DNA from 3 places in the Streptomyces albofaciens JCM 4342 genome. Region 3 is predicted to be linked to each of the others. Evidence: predicted binding sites of a transcription regulator. Region 3 holds the regulator's gene; each other region holds the start of a gene.
The links. Region 3 encodes HrcA, which represses chaperone genes, less so after heat shock. Its sites were predicted from a motif close to TTNGCACTCNGNNNNNCNGAGTGCNAA; they were not measured.

Region 1 (4,929 bases), on a different contig from region 3:
GCCTCGCCGGACGCGAGGAAGGCGACCGCGTCGGCGATCTCCTCCGGGTGCCCGAACCGGCCCGCCGCCGTCTGCGCCCGCAGCTTCTCCGCCTCCGCCGGATCGATGTCCGAGCCCGCGAACATCGGCGTGTCGACATAGCCGGGGCTGACCGAGTTGACGCGGATGCCGCGCCCGGCGAGCGCCGCCGCGAGGGTCCGGGCGAGGTTGTGCGCGGCGGCCTTGGTCGCGGAGTGCAGGGTGGCGTCCGCCTGCCCGCGCTGGAGCAGCGACGAGGCGTTGATGACGACCGCGCCGCCGTCCCGCAGCAGCGGCAGCGCGCGCTGGACGGTGAAGAAGACGCCCTTGAAGTTCACGCCGACCGCGCGGTCGAAATCCGCCTCGGTGATCTCTTCGAAAGGGGCCGCGGCGTACATACCGGCGTTGGCGAAGATGATGTCCAGGCGCCCGAAGTGATCCCGTACGGCCCGCACGACGGCGTCGAGGTCGGCGACGGAGGCGGTGTCGGCCCGTACGGCCAGCACCCGGCCGGCGGCCACGCCGGCGACGCCCGTACCGCCGCCGGGGACGCCCGTCGCACCGGCCGCGGCGGCCGGCTCGCCGCCCGTCACCGCCGCTTCCGCCCGCTCCCTCAGATGCGCGGCGGCCGCGTCGAGCCGGCGCTCGTCGCGCCCGCACACCACCACCCGCGCGCCGTCGTCGAGCAGCCGCCGCGCGGCCGCCAGGCCCACGCCGCTGCTGCCGCCGGTGATCAGCGCGACGGTGTCCGCGTCGAACCGGTCCGGTCGGGCGGTCCGCCCGTTTCGAGTCGTCATGGGCCGATCGTGCACCGATGGCCCGGGGGCGGCGCAAGGACCGCCGTACGGAACCGGCGGACCTCAGCCGTACGAGACCCATGCACGCCGGACGAAAACGCCGCCGGGGCGGCACCCCCTGGAAGGAGGGTGCCGCCCCGGCGGTCGAGGACAGGTGATCCGGGAGGATCAGAAGTCCATGTCACCGCCCGGCATGCCGCCCGGAGCACCGGCCGCGGCGGCCTTCTCCGGCTTGTCGGCGATGACGGCCTCGGTGGTCAGGAACAGCGCGGCGATCGACGCGGCGTTCTGCAGCGCGGAACGGGTGACCTTGGCGGGGTCGATGATGCCCTCGGCGATCATGTCGACGTACTCGCCGGTCGCGGCGTTCAGACCGTGGCCGACGGCCAGGTTGCGCACCTTCTCCACCACGACGCCGCCCTCAAGGCCGCCGTTGACGGAGATCTGCTTCAGCGGGGCCTCCAGCGCCAGCTTCACAGCGGCGGCACCGGTGGCCTCGTCGCCCTCCAGCTCCAGCTTCTCGAAGACCGAGGAGGCCTGCAGCAGGGCCACGCCACCGCCGGCGACGATGCCCTCCTCGACGGCCGCCTTCGCGTTGCGCACGGCGTCCTCGATGCGGTGCTTGCGCTCCTTGAGCTCGACCTCGGTGGCGGCACCGGCCTTGATGACGGCCACGCCGCCGGCCAGCTTCGCCAGACGCTCCTGGAGCTTCTCGCGGTCGTAGTCCGAGTCGCTGTTCTCGATCTCGGCGCGGATCTGGTTGACGCGGCCCTGGACCTGGTCGCTGTCACCGGCACCGTCGACGATGGTGGTCTCGTCCTTGGTGATGACGACCTTGCGGGCGCGGCCCAGCAGGTCGAGACCGGCGTTCTCCAGCTTGAGGCCGACCTCCTCGGAGATGACCGTGCCACCGGTGAGGATGGCGATGTCGCCGAGCATGGCCTTGCGGCGGTCGCCGAAGCCCGGGGCCTTGACGGCGACGGACTTGAAGGTGCCGCGGATCTTGTTGACGACCAGGGTCGACAGGGCCTCGCCCTCGACGTCCTCGGCGATGATCAGCAGCGGCTTGCCCGACTGCATGACCTTCTCCAGCAGCGGGAGCAGGTCCTTCACGTTGCTGATCTTGGAGTTGACGATCAGGATGTACGGGTCGTCGAGCGACGCCTCCATACGCTCCATGTCGGTGGCGAAGTACGCCGAGATGTAGCCCTTGTCGAAGCGCATACCCTCGGTGAGCTCCAGTTCCAGACCGAAGGTCTGGGACTCCTCGACGGTGATGACGCCTTCCTTGCCGACCTTGTCCATGGCCTCGGCGATCAGCTCGCCGATCTGGGTGTCGGCGGCGGAGATGGAGGCGGTGGAGGCGATCTGCTCCTTGGTCTCCACGTCCTTCGCCTGCTCCAGCAGGGCGGCGGAGACGGCCTCGACGGCGCGCTCGATACCGCGCTTGAGGGCCATCGGGTTGGCGCCGGCGGCGACGTTGCGCAGGCCCTCGCGGACCAGGGCCTGGGCCAGGACGGTCGCGGTCGTCGTGCCGTCACCGGCGACGTCGTCCGTCTTCTTCGCGACCTCCTTGACCAGCTCGGCGCCGATCTTCTCGTACGGGTCCTCCAGCTCGATCTCCTTGGCGATGGACACACCATCGTTGGTGATCGTGGGGGCGCCCCACTTCTTCTCAAGGACGACGTTGCGGCCCTTGGGGCCGAGGGTGACCTTTACGGCGTCGGCGAGCTGGTTCATCCCGCGCTCGAGACCGCGCCGTGCCTCCTCGTCGAACGCGATGATCTTGGCCATGTGAAGTGGTCCTCCCGGACTGGGGGTCCCCCCGGACGGAGTCTGGGGGAGGGTGGATACTCCGGACCGCGCTGGCGCCCGCGACGGACGGTCTGCGACCCTGTGGTTCCTTGCCCCACCGGCCCGCCGACCTCACCGAGTCGGTCCTTAGCTGTCACTCTCACTCGTAGAGTGCTAACGCAATGATTAGCACTCGGCACACGAGAGTGCAAGCGGCTTCGCAGAAGCCTCCTACAGGGGTGGCGGTCGGGCGACGGGAGGGAGCAAGCGGCTTCGCAGGAGCCTCCTCCAGGGGTGGCGGTCGGGCGACGGGAGGGAGCAAGCGGCTTCGCAGAAGCCTCCTACAGGGGTGGCGGCCGGGCGACGGGAGGGAGCAAGCGGCTTGGGGGAGCCTCCCCGCCGCGTCCCCGGCGTCAAACCGGGCGGGGCCGGGCGACCCGGCCTCCCCCGCAAGATCCACCCCAACACAGAAGGTCCGCGCCCCCACGGGAGGACGCGGACCTTCGTACGCAGCAGTCGGTCGGCGCTATCAGCCGGCCACGCGGACCATGTCCGCCTGCGGCCCTTTCTGGCCCTGCGAGATCTCGAACTCGACCCGCTGACCCTCCTCAAGGGTGCGGTAACCGTCCATCTGGATCGCGCTGTAGTGGACGAAAACATCCGCACCACCGTCGACCGCGATGAAGCCGTACCCCTTCTCCGCGTTGAACCACTTGACGGTGCCCTGAGCCATGCCTAACTCCCCTATTACTGGCCCTTGCACAGGACCGCACTCCGCGGACCCGGGTCAGACCTCACCCCCCGACAGGAGGGGGTGTGCGCCGGAACGCGTCGACCGCCGCTGAATGTATCTGTCCAACTGCCCAGCGCAACAGGTCAATCGGACGAGAATTCTGCTCGCGAACAATCGCAAAAATGCGGTTATAAGCCCTTACTCCCGGGCAAGTCGGGCCGGGCAAAGCTCACCAATGGGACGAACCACGTCCGCACTTCGCCCGCAACTTGCCGGGGTCTCAGATGCGTTCGGCACGGGCTCGACGAGGGGTCACCCCAACTGTATCGCCTTTAACAACACGGAATCGCCCCGTCCGCTTCGCGGTGGACGGGGCGATTCCGGCCGTCGGCCCCCGAAAGGGCCGGAAACGATCCTTACGATTTCCCGGCGCTGTTCCCGGTGCTCTGCCCGGCGCTCAGCAGCCGCCGGCCACCGCCGGGATGATCGAGACGCCCGCGCCGTCCGGCGTCGGGGTCTCCAGGCCCTGCTCGAAGCGCACGTCGTCGTCGTTGACGTAGACGTTCACGAAGCGGCGCAGCTTGCCGGTGTCGTCCAGGACGCGTGCCGCGATGCCGGCGTGGTTCTTCTCCAGGTTCTGGATGACCTCGGAGAGGGTCGCCCCTTCGGCGGGCACCTCGGCCCGGCCGCCGGTGTAGGTGCGCAGGATGGTCGGGATGCGGACGTTGACGCTCATGGTGTTCTGCCTTCCAGGTCGCGGGAGGAGTGGGCGGAGGGACGGGCGGACCGGGGTCCGGCGGTCAGCCCGCCAGGCCGGCCGCGCGGAACGCGTCCAGGCTCGGCCGGATGGTGGCCGTGGGCCCGGTGGTCGGCGCGACCGCGTCCAGCGTCTTGAGCCCGTCGCCGGTGTTCAGCACGACGGTGGTCAGCGCCGGGTCGAGCAGGCCGTTCTCGATCAGCTTCTTGGTGACGCCCACGGTCACACCGCCGGCGGTCTCCGCGAAGATGCCCTCCGTACGGGCCAGCAGCTTGATCGCGTCCACCACCTGCGCGTCGTTGACGTCCTCGACCGCGCCGCCCGTACGCCGGGCGATGTCGAGCACGTACGGGCCGTCGGCCGGGTTGCCGATGGCCAGCGACTTGGCGATGGTGTCCGGCTTCTGCGGCCGTACGACGTCGTGACCGGCCTTGAAGGCGGTCGAGACCGGCGAGCAGCCCTCGGCCTGGGCACCGAAGATCTTGTACGGCCGGTCCTCGACCAGTCCGAGCGCGATCAGCTCCTTCAGACCCTTGTCGATCTTCGTGAGCTGGGAGCCCGACGCGATCGGGATGACGATCTGGTCCGGCAGCCGCCAGCCGAGCTGCTCGCAGATCTCGTACGCGAGGGTCTTGGAGCCCTCGCCGTAGTACGGGCGCAGATTGACGTTGACGAAACCCCAGCCCTCGCCGAGCGGGTCGCCGATCAGCTCGGAGCAGAAGCGGTTGACGTCGTCGTAGGTGCCCTCGATGCCGACCAGCTCGCCGCCGTAGACCGCGGCCATGACGACCTTGCCCGCCTCCAGGTCGTGCGGGATGAAGACGCAGGAG
Region 2 (4,929 bases), 1.1 Mb from region 3:
TTTGCCAGCACGTCCTTCGGCAGATCATTGCCGTCGCGGTCCTTGCGGCTGTCCAGCCCCATCAACAGGATGTTGGTCGCCCCGCCGGACGACTTCGGCGCGCCGTCGCCGAGCGCCCGCGACGAGCCGATCTGCCCGGCCAGGTCCCGGTAGAAGTACCAGCCCGCACCGGCGGCGCACAGCAGGAGCGCACAGACACACAGCAGGAGCCCGCGCAGCACACGGCGCCGCGGTCTGCGCCGGCGTCCCTGCGGGCGGGGTGCGTCCGGGGCGATGGGCCTGCGACGGTGCTTCATCCGACCAGGCTGGCCGGGCGGGGCTGAAGGAAGCCTGAAGGTACTGAAGGCGACTTCAGGAGCGAACGGGGGACCGGGGAGCCCCGGAGCCTCCGGGCAGGACGGCCACGAAGCGCGCGCCGGACCCCCCGTCCTCCCGGTCCCGTACGGACAGATCGCCGCCGTGCGCACGGGCGATGTCGCGGGCGATGGCCAGGCCCAGCCCCGTACCGCCGGTCTCGCGGTCGCGCGCCGCGTCGAGGCGGGCGAAGCGTTCGAAGACCCGCTCGCGGGCGGGCGGCGGGATGCCGGGCCCGTCGTCCACCACTTCCAGTACGGTCCGGTCCGGTACGGCGGTGCCCACCAGGGCCCGCGCGATGACCCGGACCTCCGACGCCGCGTGGCGCAGCGCGTTGTCGACCAGGTTGGTGAGCAGGCGCTCCAGCTGCGCAGGGTCACCCCGTACGGGTACCGGCTCGTCGGCCACCACCACCAGCCGGGGCCCGCCGCGCCCCGGCCGGCGCGCGGCCTCCTCGGCCGCCAGCAGGGCCAGGTCGACGGGCTCGGCGGCACGCGGGGCGTGCGCGTCGAGACGGGCCAGGAGGAGCAGGTCGGCGGCGATCCGCTGGAGGCGCTCGACGTCGCGGAGGGCCGCGCGTACGGAGGAGCGGTCGGACCCCTCGTTGGCCGCGGCCAGCGCGACCTCCAGCCGGGAGCGCACGGCCGCGATCGGATTCCGCAGCTCGTGCGACGCGTCGGCGACGAACTGGCGCTGCCGGGTGACGGCCTGTTCCAGCCGGTCCAGGGTGGCGTTGACCGTACGGGCCATCAGCGCGATCTCGTCACCGCCCGCGGGGTCCGGCACCCGCCGGTCCAGCTCGCTCTCGCTGACCGCGGCCAGCTCCCTGCGGATCGCGGTGACCGGGCGCAGCGCCAGCCCGGTCACCGCCCAGGCGATGGCGGCGGCCAGCGCGATCAGCGGCGGGGCGCTGGCGAGCAGGGCGACGCCGATGGCGTGGGTGGCGTCGTCCACGTCCGAGAGCACGGTGACCGCGTACACGTACCGCACCCGGCCGCTCTCGCCCGGCGGCGTGGCCCGCACCACGACCACGTCCGCGCGCGAGCCGCCCGCCGTCGCGGCCGGGGCGCCGGTCAGGACACGGTCGGCGGAATCCTGTCCCGGGGACGGGCGCAGCCCCCGCAGCTCGGCGGCCAGCGGATCGGCGGACCGCAGGCTGCTGGCGACGACCCGGCCCGCATCGTCCAGCACCAGCACCAGATCGACACCGTCGGCGGGCGACGCCAGCACCCCGGGAAGCGCGCCGGTGTCGGCCTGCGCGGCGACCTTGCGGGCGGCCACCTCGGTACGGCTGGTGGTGTTGTCCAGCAGGTTGGCGCGCAGCAACGCGTAGAGCCAGCCGCCGCCGACGGCCAGCACGAGAGCCATGGCCAGGGCGGCGGCCGCGGCGGACCGGCCGCGCATGGAGGCGGGCCGGAGCCGGACCTCAGTCCTCACCGGGCGCCATCCGGTACCCCGTGCCGTGCACGGTACGGATCGAGTGGCGGCCGAACGGGGTGTCGATCTTCTTGCGGAGGGACGAGACGTACACCTCGACGATGTTGGGATCCACATCGGCCGGCGAGTCCCAGACCTCGTCGAGGATGTCCCGCTTGGCGACCGCCTGACCGTCGCCCGTCATGAGGCAACGCAGCACGGCCAGTTCGCGGGCGGTCAGCTCGATGTCCGTGTCGCCACGGCGGCAACGGCGCGCCTCGGCGTCCAGGGTGAGGTCGCCGCACTGGAGCGTACGGGGGCGCTCGGCGGCCCGTCCGCGCCGGGTGAGGGCGCGCAGCCGGGCGAGCAGCACAACGAAGGAGAACGGCTTGGTGAGGTAGTCGTCGGCGCCCGCGTCCAGCCCCTCGGCCACGTCGTACTCGCCGTCCTTGGCCGTCAGCATCAGCACCGGCGTCCAGTCGTCCCGACGCCGCAGCCGCCCGCAGATCTCGTACCCGCTGGGCCCCGGCAGCATCACGTCCAGCACGATCGCGTCATACCCCTGCGAAAGCGCCAGCTCCAGCCCCCGATGCCCGTCCCGGGCAACATCGACCCAATGCCCCTCGGCCGCCAGCCCCCGCCGCAAGGAGTCGGCCACCCCTTCTTCGTCCTCCACGACCAGTATGCGCATGCGGCCATTGTGGGCCGTCTGCCCCATTTTGCGCGCCACACAGCCGCAAGCTTCAGCACATGGCGGCGCGCACCAAGCTCATTCTTTTCCCTCCCCCCACCGGCCCGCACTCGCCAATCCGACGGGAGGGGGTGCGCAGGGGGACACTCCCCGCAGGACGACCGTAGCCCCGGTCCACAACCAAGCCTGGTTCACTCCAGGCGCCGTGGGGGCACCCCCGGCCGGAGGCTGGGGGAGAGATGGCCCCCTGTGCGCCCCCGCCCCACAACAAACCAATGCGAATCCCGCGCGACAGCGCAAAACCTCGCGCGAAGCGCGGTCCAGTCCCCCCACCACCCGCGCGAAGCGCATGCATGGGCAAGCCCCACCCCGGGCAAGGTGCTCAACGGCCCGCCGTCCCCCCACAGACGCGCCGCGAGGCAAATTGGCACTCCGCTTGACCGAGTGCTAACCGCGTCATAGTCTCGGCCCTGGCACTCTCCACCGGGGAGTGCCAAACACAGCGACGGGCAGGTCCGGCACCCGCGACGACGGATCCACCTGGTCGCCACCTCAGACAGTTAACCCCGTGAGATCTCCGAAGGGGGAGGTCGGATCGTGACGACCGCCAGCTCCAAGGTTGCCATCAAGCCGCTTGAGGACCGCATCGTGGTCCAGCCGCTCGACGCCGAGCAGACCACGGCTTCGGGCCTGGTCATTCCGGACACTGCCAAGGAGAAGCCCCAGGAGGGCGTCGTCCTGGCCGTTGGCCCGGGCCGCTTCGAGGACGGCAACCGTCTTCCGCTCGACGTGAACGTCGGCGACGTCGTGCTCTACAGCAAGTACGGCGGCACCGAGGTGAAGTACAACGGCGAGGAGTACCTCGTTCTCTCGGCGCGCGACGTGCTCGCGATCGTCGAGAAGTAATTCACCGAAGATTGCCTTGATCTGCGCCCCTGGTTCCCGCGTCTAAACAACCGGTCGCCCGGGGCGCAGTTCGTTGGAGAGAACGACTAAGGACACGTAACTCATGGCGAAGATCCTGAAGTTCGACGAGGACGCCCGTCGCGCCCTTGAGCGCGGCGTCAACAAGCTTGCCGACACCGTGAAGGTGACGATCGGCCCCAAGGGCCGCAACGTCGTCATCGACAAGAAGTTCGGCGCCCCGACCATCACCAACGACGGTGTGACCATCGCCCGTGAGGTCGAGGTCGAGGACCCGTACGAGAACCTCGGCGCGCAGCTGGTGAAGGAGGTGGCGACCAAGACCAACGACATCGCGGGTGACGGCACCACCACCGCCACCGTGCTGGCCCAGGCGCTGGTCCGCGAGGGTCTGCGCAACGTCGCCGCCGGTGCCTCCCCGGCCGCCCTGAAGAAGGGCATCGACGCCGCGGTCAAGGCCGTGTCCGACGACCTGCTCGCGACCGCCCGCCCGATCGACGAAAAGTCCGACATCGCCGCCGTGGCCGGCCTGTCCGCCCAGGACAAGCAGGTCGGCGAGCTGATCGCCGAGGCGATGGACAAGGTCGGCAAGGACGGTGTCATCACCGTCGAGGAGTCCAACACCTTCGGTCTGGAGCTCGACTTCACCGAGGGCATGGCCTTCGACAAGGGCTACCTGTCGCCGTACATGGTCACCGACCAGGAGCGCATGGAAGCCGTCCTGGAGGACCCGTACATCCTCATCCACCAGGGCAAGATCTCCTCGATCCAGGACCTGCTGCCGCTGCTGGAGAAGGTCATCCAGGCCGGCTCCTCCAAGCCGCTGCTGATCATCGCCGAGGACGTCGAGGGCGAGGCCCTGTCGACGCTGGTCGTCAACAAGATCCGCGGCACCTTCAACGCGGTGGCCGTCAAGGCCCCCGGCTTCGGTGACCGCCGCAAGGCGATGCTCGGCGACATGGCCGCCCTCACCGGCGCGACCGTCATCGCCGAGGAGGTCGGCCTCAAGCTCGACCAGGCCGGTCTGGACGTGCTGGGCACCGCCCGCCGCGTGACCGTCACCAAGGACGACACCACCATCGTCGACGGTGGCGGCAAGTCCGAGGACGTCGAGGGCCGCGTCAACCAGATCAAGGGCGAGATCGAGACCACGGACTCCGACTGGGACCGCGAGAAGCTCCAGGAGCGTCTGGCGAAGCTGGCCGGTGGCGTCTGCGTGATCCGCGTGGGTGCGGCCACCGAGGTCGAGCTCAAGGAGAAGAAGCACCGTCTGGAGGACGCCATCTCCGCGACCCGCGCCGCGGTCGAGGAGGGCATCGTCTCCGGTGGTGGCTCCGCCCTGGTGCACGCCGTCAAGGTGCTGGAGGGCAACCTCGGCAAGGAGGGCGACGAGGCCACCGGTGTCGCCGTCGTCCGCCGCGCCGCCGTCGAGCCGCTGCGCTGGATCGCCGAGAACGCCGGTCTTGAGGGCTACGTCATCACCTCGAAGGTGGCGGAGCTGGACAAGAACCAGGGCTTCAACGCCGCCACCGGCGAGTACGGCG
Region 3 (4,929 bases):
CGGCCTCCTGGAGCCCGGCCCGTACGAGGCGGGGCGGGCCGTACTGACCCTGCGGGGGCGGCTGCTGGCGGATGCGGTGGTGCGGGATCTGGTGGACTGATCACTCGGCGGGGTGAAGCATGTGCCGGCCCTGCCGTCCGCCCTGCTCCGGTCCCTAGCCTGAGGCCGTACACGCGGCGGTCGAAAGCGGTGATCATTGTGGACACGTGCCGGGTTCCGGAGCCCGAGGACCTTGAGCTGCCCGAAGGCGCCAGGGCCGAGCTTCTCCCTGGAGAGATCGTCATCGCGGGGAGTCAGGACCTGATCCACAACTGCATCGTGACGGAGGTGATGGACCGGATCCCGCGGCAGCGGTGGCAGCGACTCCAAGCGCAGAATGTCGACCTGCTGAAAGAGAACAGCGAGCCGGTGCCCGACCTCGTGGTGCTGGAGCGCGGCGCCGTACCGGAAACCGGGCGGCTGCTCCCCTCCCAGGCCGTCACCATGCTCGTCGAAGTCGTCTCCGCGACGAGCGTCGACCGTGACTACCGTGTCAAGCGCACCGTCTACGCCGCCGGCCGCATCCCGGCCTACCTGATCATCGACCCCATCATGGCCCAGTGCGTCCTCCTCCCCGACCCCATCGGCACCGGCGAGGAAGCCGACTACACGGTGCAGCGCATCACCAAGTTCGGCGACCCCGTACCCCTGGACCTGCTCGGCGTGAAGCTGGACACCGCCGAGTTCCAGACGTTCACCGACGTCAGGCCCCACTCCCACCCGTAACGAAGTCGATCAGCTCCTCCACCCGCCCCAGCAGCGCCGGCTCCAGGTCCTTGTAGGAGTGGACCGAGCCGAGGATCCGCTGCCACGCGGCGCCCGTGTTCTCCGGCCAGCGCAGCGCCCGGCACACGCCCGTCTTCCAGTCCTGGCCGCGGGGGACGGCCGGCCAGGCGGGGATGCCGACGGAGGCGGGCTTCACAGCTTCCCAGACATCGATGTACGGATGTCCGACGACCAGGACGTTCTCATCGGTGACCGAAGCCGCGATGCGGGACTCCTTCGAGCCGGGAACCAGATGGTCCACCAGGACGCCGAGGCGGGCGTCGGGGCCGGGGGAGAAGGAACGCACGATGGCGGGGAGGTCGTCGACGCCTTCGAGGTATTCCACGACGACGCCCTCGATGCGCAGGTCGTCGCCCCAGACGCGTTCCACCAGCTCGGCGTCGTGGCGGCCCTCCACGTAGATGCGCCCGGCGCGGGCGACCCGCGCGCGGGCGCCGGGTACGGCCAGGGAGCCGGATGCCGTACGGGCGGGGCCGCGCGCGGCGGGCCGGGCCGACGGCCGTACGAGGGTGACGGGCTTGCCGTCCAGCAGGAAGCCGCGCGGGGTCATCGGGAACACCCGGTGCTTGCCGAAGCGGTCCTCAAGGGTGACCGTGGGCCCTTCCGCGGTCTTCTCGCAGCGGACGACCGCGCCGCAGAACCCGGTCACGGCCTCCTCGACCACCAGGTCCGGCTCCGCCGCGACCTCGGGAGCCGGCTGCTGCTTCTTCCACGGCGGGGTCAGGTCCGGGCCGTACTGTCTGCTGCGCACCCGACAGACGATAAGAAGAGATGGCCGGTCAGCGCCGCGACACGCCGAAGCGACGGCTGAGCGCGTCACGTTGCCCACGGACGAATCGGGCATCCACGACAGCGCCGTGCCCGGGTACGTACACCGCGTCCTCCCCGCCGAGCGCCAGCAGCCGGTCCAGCGCGGCGGGCCACTGCCCGGGGACCGCGTCCGGCCCGGCCTGCGGCTCGCCGGACTCCTCGACCAGGTCGCCGCAGAAGACGACCGCGGGCGAGCCGTGGGTGCCGGGGACGAGGACCACCAGGTCGTGCGCGGTGTGCCCGGGACCGACGTTGGCGAGCAGCACCTGCCGGCCGCCGAGGTCGAGGATGCGCTCGCCGGAGACCAGGTGGCGCGGGCGGACGAGCAGGTCGGTGGCCTCGGCGGCGGCGTCGGGGTGCACGCCGTACGCCACCGCGTCGCGCCGCAGTTCTTCCTGGGCGCGCGGCAGATACGCGTCGAGGCCCGCCGCGCCGAAGACCTGGACGCCCGCGAAGGCCGGGGCGCCCAGGATGTGATCGAAGTGGGGGTGGGTCAGCGCGACGTGTGTCACGTCACGGCCCGCGATGCCGCGCAGCTCACGGCGCAGCCGGGCGCCGTCCCCTAGCGTCGCGCCGGTATCGACGATCAGCATTCCGGAGGCGCCGACGACGGCGCCGACCGTCTCGTCCCAGCCGGGCATCCGGCGCCGCCCGACGCCCGCGCCGAGCTCTTCCCACCCGGCTTCTTCCCACGTCGTACGCATAGGGAGACGCTAGCGGCCGCGCGATACGGTTGCCCGTCGGACCGGCGGTTCCCGGGCGCCCGCCGGCCCCCGCGGTGCGCCGCCCCGGCCGCGCCGGGCGGGCCTCCGGTACCGCGGCCCTTGCCCTGTCCATGTGACCCGGCCGTACACTTGGTCCGGGTCTGGCACTCGGACCTGATGAGTGCCAGGGAAGACGACCCGGGAAGAACCCGGCCGCGCGCCGGTGACACGGCCGGACTGGAGGTGTGCGCGATGCTCAGTGAACGCAGACTCGAAGTGCTGCGCGCCATCGTCCAGGACTATGTCGGGACCGAGGAGCCGGTCGGCTCCAAGGCGCTGACCCAGCGGCACAAGCTCGGTGTCTCACCCGCCACGGTCCGCAACGACATGGCAGCGCTGGAGGACGAGGGCTTCATCGCCCAGCCGCACACCAGCGCCGGACGCATTCCGACGGACAAGGGCTACCGTCTCTTCGTCGACAAGCTGGCGGGCGTCAAGCCGCTGTCCAGCCCCGAGCGGCGCGCCATCCAGAACTTCCTGGACGGCGCCGTCGACCTGGACGACGTGGTGGGGCGCACGGTACGGCTGCTGGCGCAGCTCACGCGGCAGGTCGCCGTCGTGCAGTACCCCTCCCTGACCCGGTCCACGGTGCGCCACGTGGAGCTGCTGTCGATGGCCCCGGCCCGGCTGATGCTGGTGCTGATCACCGACACCGGCCGCGTCGAGCAGCGCATGGTGGACTGCCCGGCGCCGTTCGGCGAGACCTCCTTGGCGGACCTGCGGGCGCGGCTGAACAGCCGTGTGGTGGGCCGGCGGTTCACGGACGTGCCGCAGCTCGTGCAGGATCTCCCGGAGTCCTTCGAGCAGGAGGACCGGGGGACGGTCTCGACAGTTCTGTCGGTGTTGCTGGAGACTTTGGTGGAGGAGACCGAAGAGCGGCTGATGATCGGCGGCACCGCCAATCTCACGCGCTTCGGGCACGATTTCCCACTGACCATCCGGCCGGTGCTGGAGGCTCTGGAGGAGCAGGTGGTGCTCCTCAAACTGCTCGGGGAGGCCAAGGACTCCGGCATGACCGTACGCATCGGGCATGAGAATGCCCATGAGGGCCTGACGTCCACATCGGTCGTCGCGGTCGGCTACGGTTCGGGCGACGAGGCAGTCGCCAAACTCGGCGTGGTCGGACCGACCCGCATGGACTACCCCGGAACGATGGGAGCGGTACGCGCAGTGGCACGTTACGTCGGACAGATCCTCGCGGAGTCGTAAGTGGCCACGGACTATTACGCGGTCCTGGGCGTACGGCGCGACGCCTCGCAGGACGAGATCAAGAAGGCTTTCCGGCGGCTGGCGCGCGAGCTGCACCCGGATGTGAACCCGGACCCGAAGACCCAGGAGCGGTTCAAGGAGATCAACGCCGCTTACGAGGTGCTCTCGGACCCGCAGAAGAAGCAGGTCTACGACCTCGGCGGCGACCCCCTCTCGCAGGCGGGTGGCGGTGGCGGGGCCGGCGGCTTCGGCGCGGGCTTCGGCAACTTCTCCGACATCATGGACGCGTTCTTCGGCACCGCCTCGCAGCGCGGACCGCGGTCCCGCACGCGGCGCGGCCAGGACGCGATGATCCGACTGGACGTCGAGCTGGACGAGGCGGCCTTCGGCACCACCAAGGACATCCAGGTGGACACCGCCGTCGTCTGCACGACCTGTTCGGGTGAGGGCGCGGCGCCGGGCACCTCGGCGCAGACCTGTGACATGTGCCGCGGCCGCGGCGAGGTCTCCCAGGTCACCCGGTCCTTCCTGGGCCAGGTCATGACCTCGCGGCCGTGCCCGCAGTGCCAGGGCTTCGGTACGGTCGTGCCGACCCCGTGCCCCGAGTGCGCCGGCGACGGGCGTATCCGTTCGCGCCGTACGCTCACGGTCAAGATCCCGGCCGGTGTGGACAACGGCACCCGCATCCAGCTCGCGGGCGAGGGTGAGGTCGGCCCCGGCGGCGGACCGGCCGGCGACCTGTACGTGGAGATCCACGAACTGTCGCACCCGACGTTCCAGCGGCGCGGCGACGACCTGCACTGCACGGTCACCATCCCGATGACGGCGGCGGCGCTGGGCACGAAGTGCCCGCTGGAGACGCTGGACGGCATGGAGGAGATCGACATCCGGCCCGGCACCCAGTCCGGCCAGTCGATCCCGCTGCACGGCCGCGGCGTCACCCACCTGCGCGGCAACGGCCGCGGTGACCTCATCGTGCACGTCGAGGTCATCACGCCGAACAAGCTCGACGCGGAGCAGGAGGAACTGCTGCGCCGCCTCGCCAAGCTGCGCAACGAGGAACGCCCGCAGGGTCAGTTCCAGCCGGGACAGCAGGGGCTGTTCTCGCGGCTGAAGGACGCGTTCAACGGACGCTGATCCCTAAGAGGGCCGGATGGACGGCGGCCGGGCTCCGAGCCCGGCCGCCGTCCTCGTCGTCCCCCCGCCCCTGCCCCCGCCCGCCGTCCCGGCCCGCGCCCGAAGTGCCCCGAACGCCGGGCGTGTTTGATCTTGGTGCGGACGGACCCGGTTCGGGACCGGGCGTGCGGCGTGACACGATGTG

Region 1: the regulator HrcA is predicted to act here: its motif matches at 2,796-2,822, upstream of groL (chaperonin GroEL).
Region 2: the regulator HrcA is predicted to act here: its motif matches at 2,886-2,912, upstream of groES (co-chaperone GroES).

The regions. Positions count from the first base shown of each region.
Region 1 is NZ_PDCM01000002.1:3,776,785-3,781,713, forward strand. It holds gene CP973_RS36385 (SDR family NAD(P)-dependent oxidoreductase) at 1-815, opposite strand, end outside; gene groL (chaperonin GroEL) at 984-2,609, opposite strand; gene CP973_RS36395 (cold-shock protein) at 3,139-3,342, opposite strand; gene CP973_RS36400 (MoaD/ThiS family protein) at 3,800-4,078, opposite strand; gene thrC (threonine synthase) at 4,143-4,929, opposite strand, start outside.
Region 2 is NZ_PDCM01000001.1:776,882-781,810, forward strand. It holds gene CP973_RS03730 (LCP family protein) at 1-296, opposite strand, end outside; gene CP973_RS03735 (sensor histidine kinase) at 352-1,791, opposite strand; gene CP973_RS03740 (response regulator transcription factor) at 1,781-2,461, opposite strand; gene groES (co-chaperone GroES) at 3,059-3,367, shown strand; gene groL (chaperonin GroEL) at 3,471-4,929, shown strand, end outside.
Region 3 is NZ_PDCM01000001.1:1,830,271-1,835,199, forward strand. It holds gene hemW (radical SAM family heme chaperone HemW) at 1-100, shown strand, start outside; gene CP973_RS08290 (Uma2 family endonuclease) at 190-765, shown strand; gene CP973_RS08295 (DUF3097 domain-containing protein) at 743-1,576, opposite strand; gene CP973_RS08300 (MBL fold metallo-hydrolase) at 1,605-2,339, opposite strand; gene hrcA (heat-inducible transcriptional repressor HrcA) at 2,592-3,608, shown strand; gene dnaJ (molecular chaperone DnaJ) at 3,609-4,745, shown strand.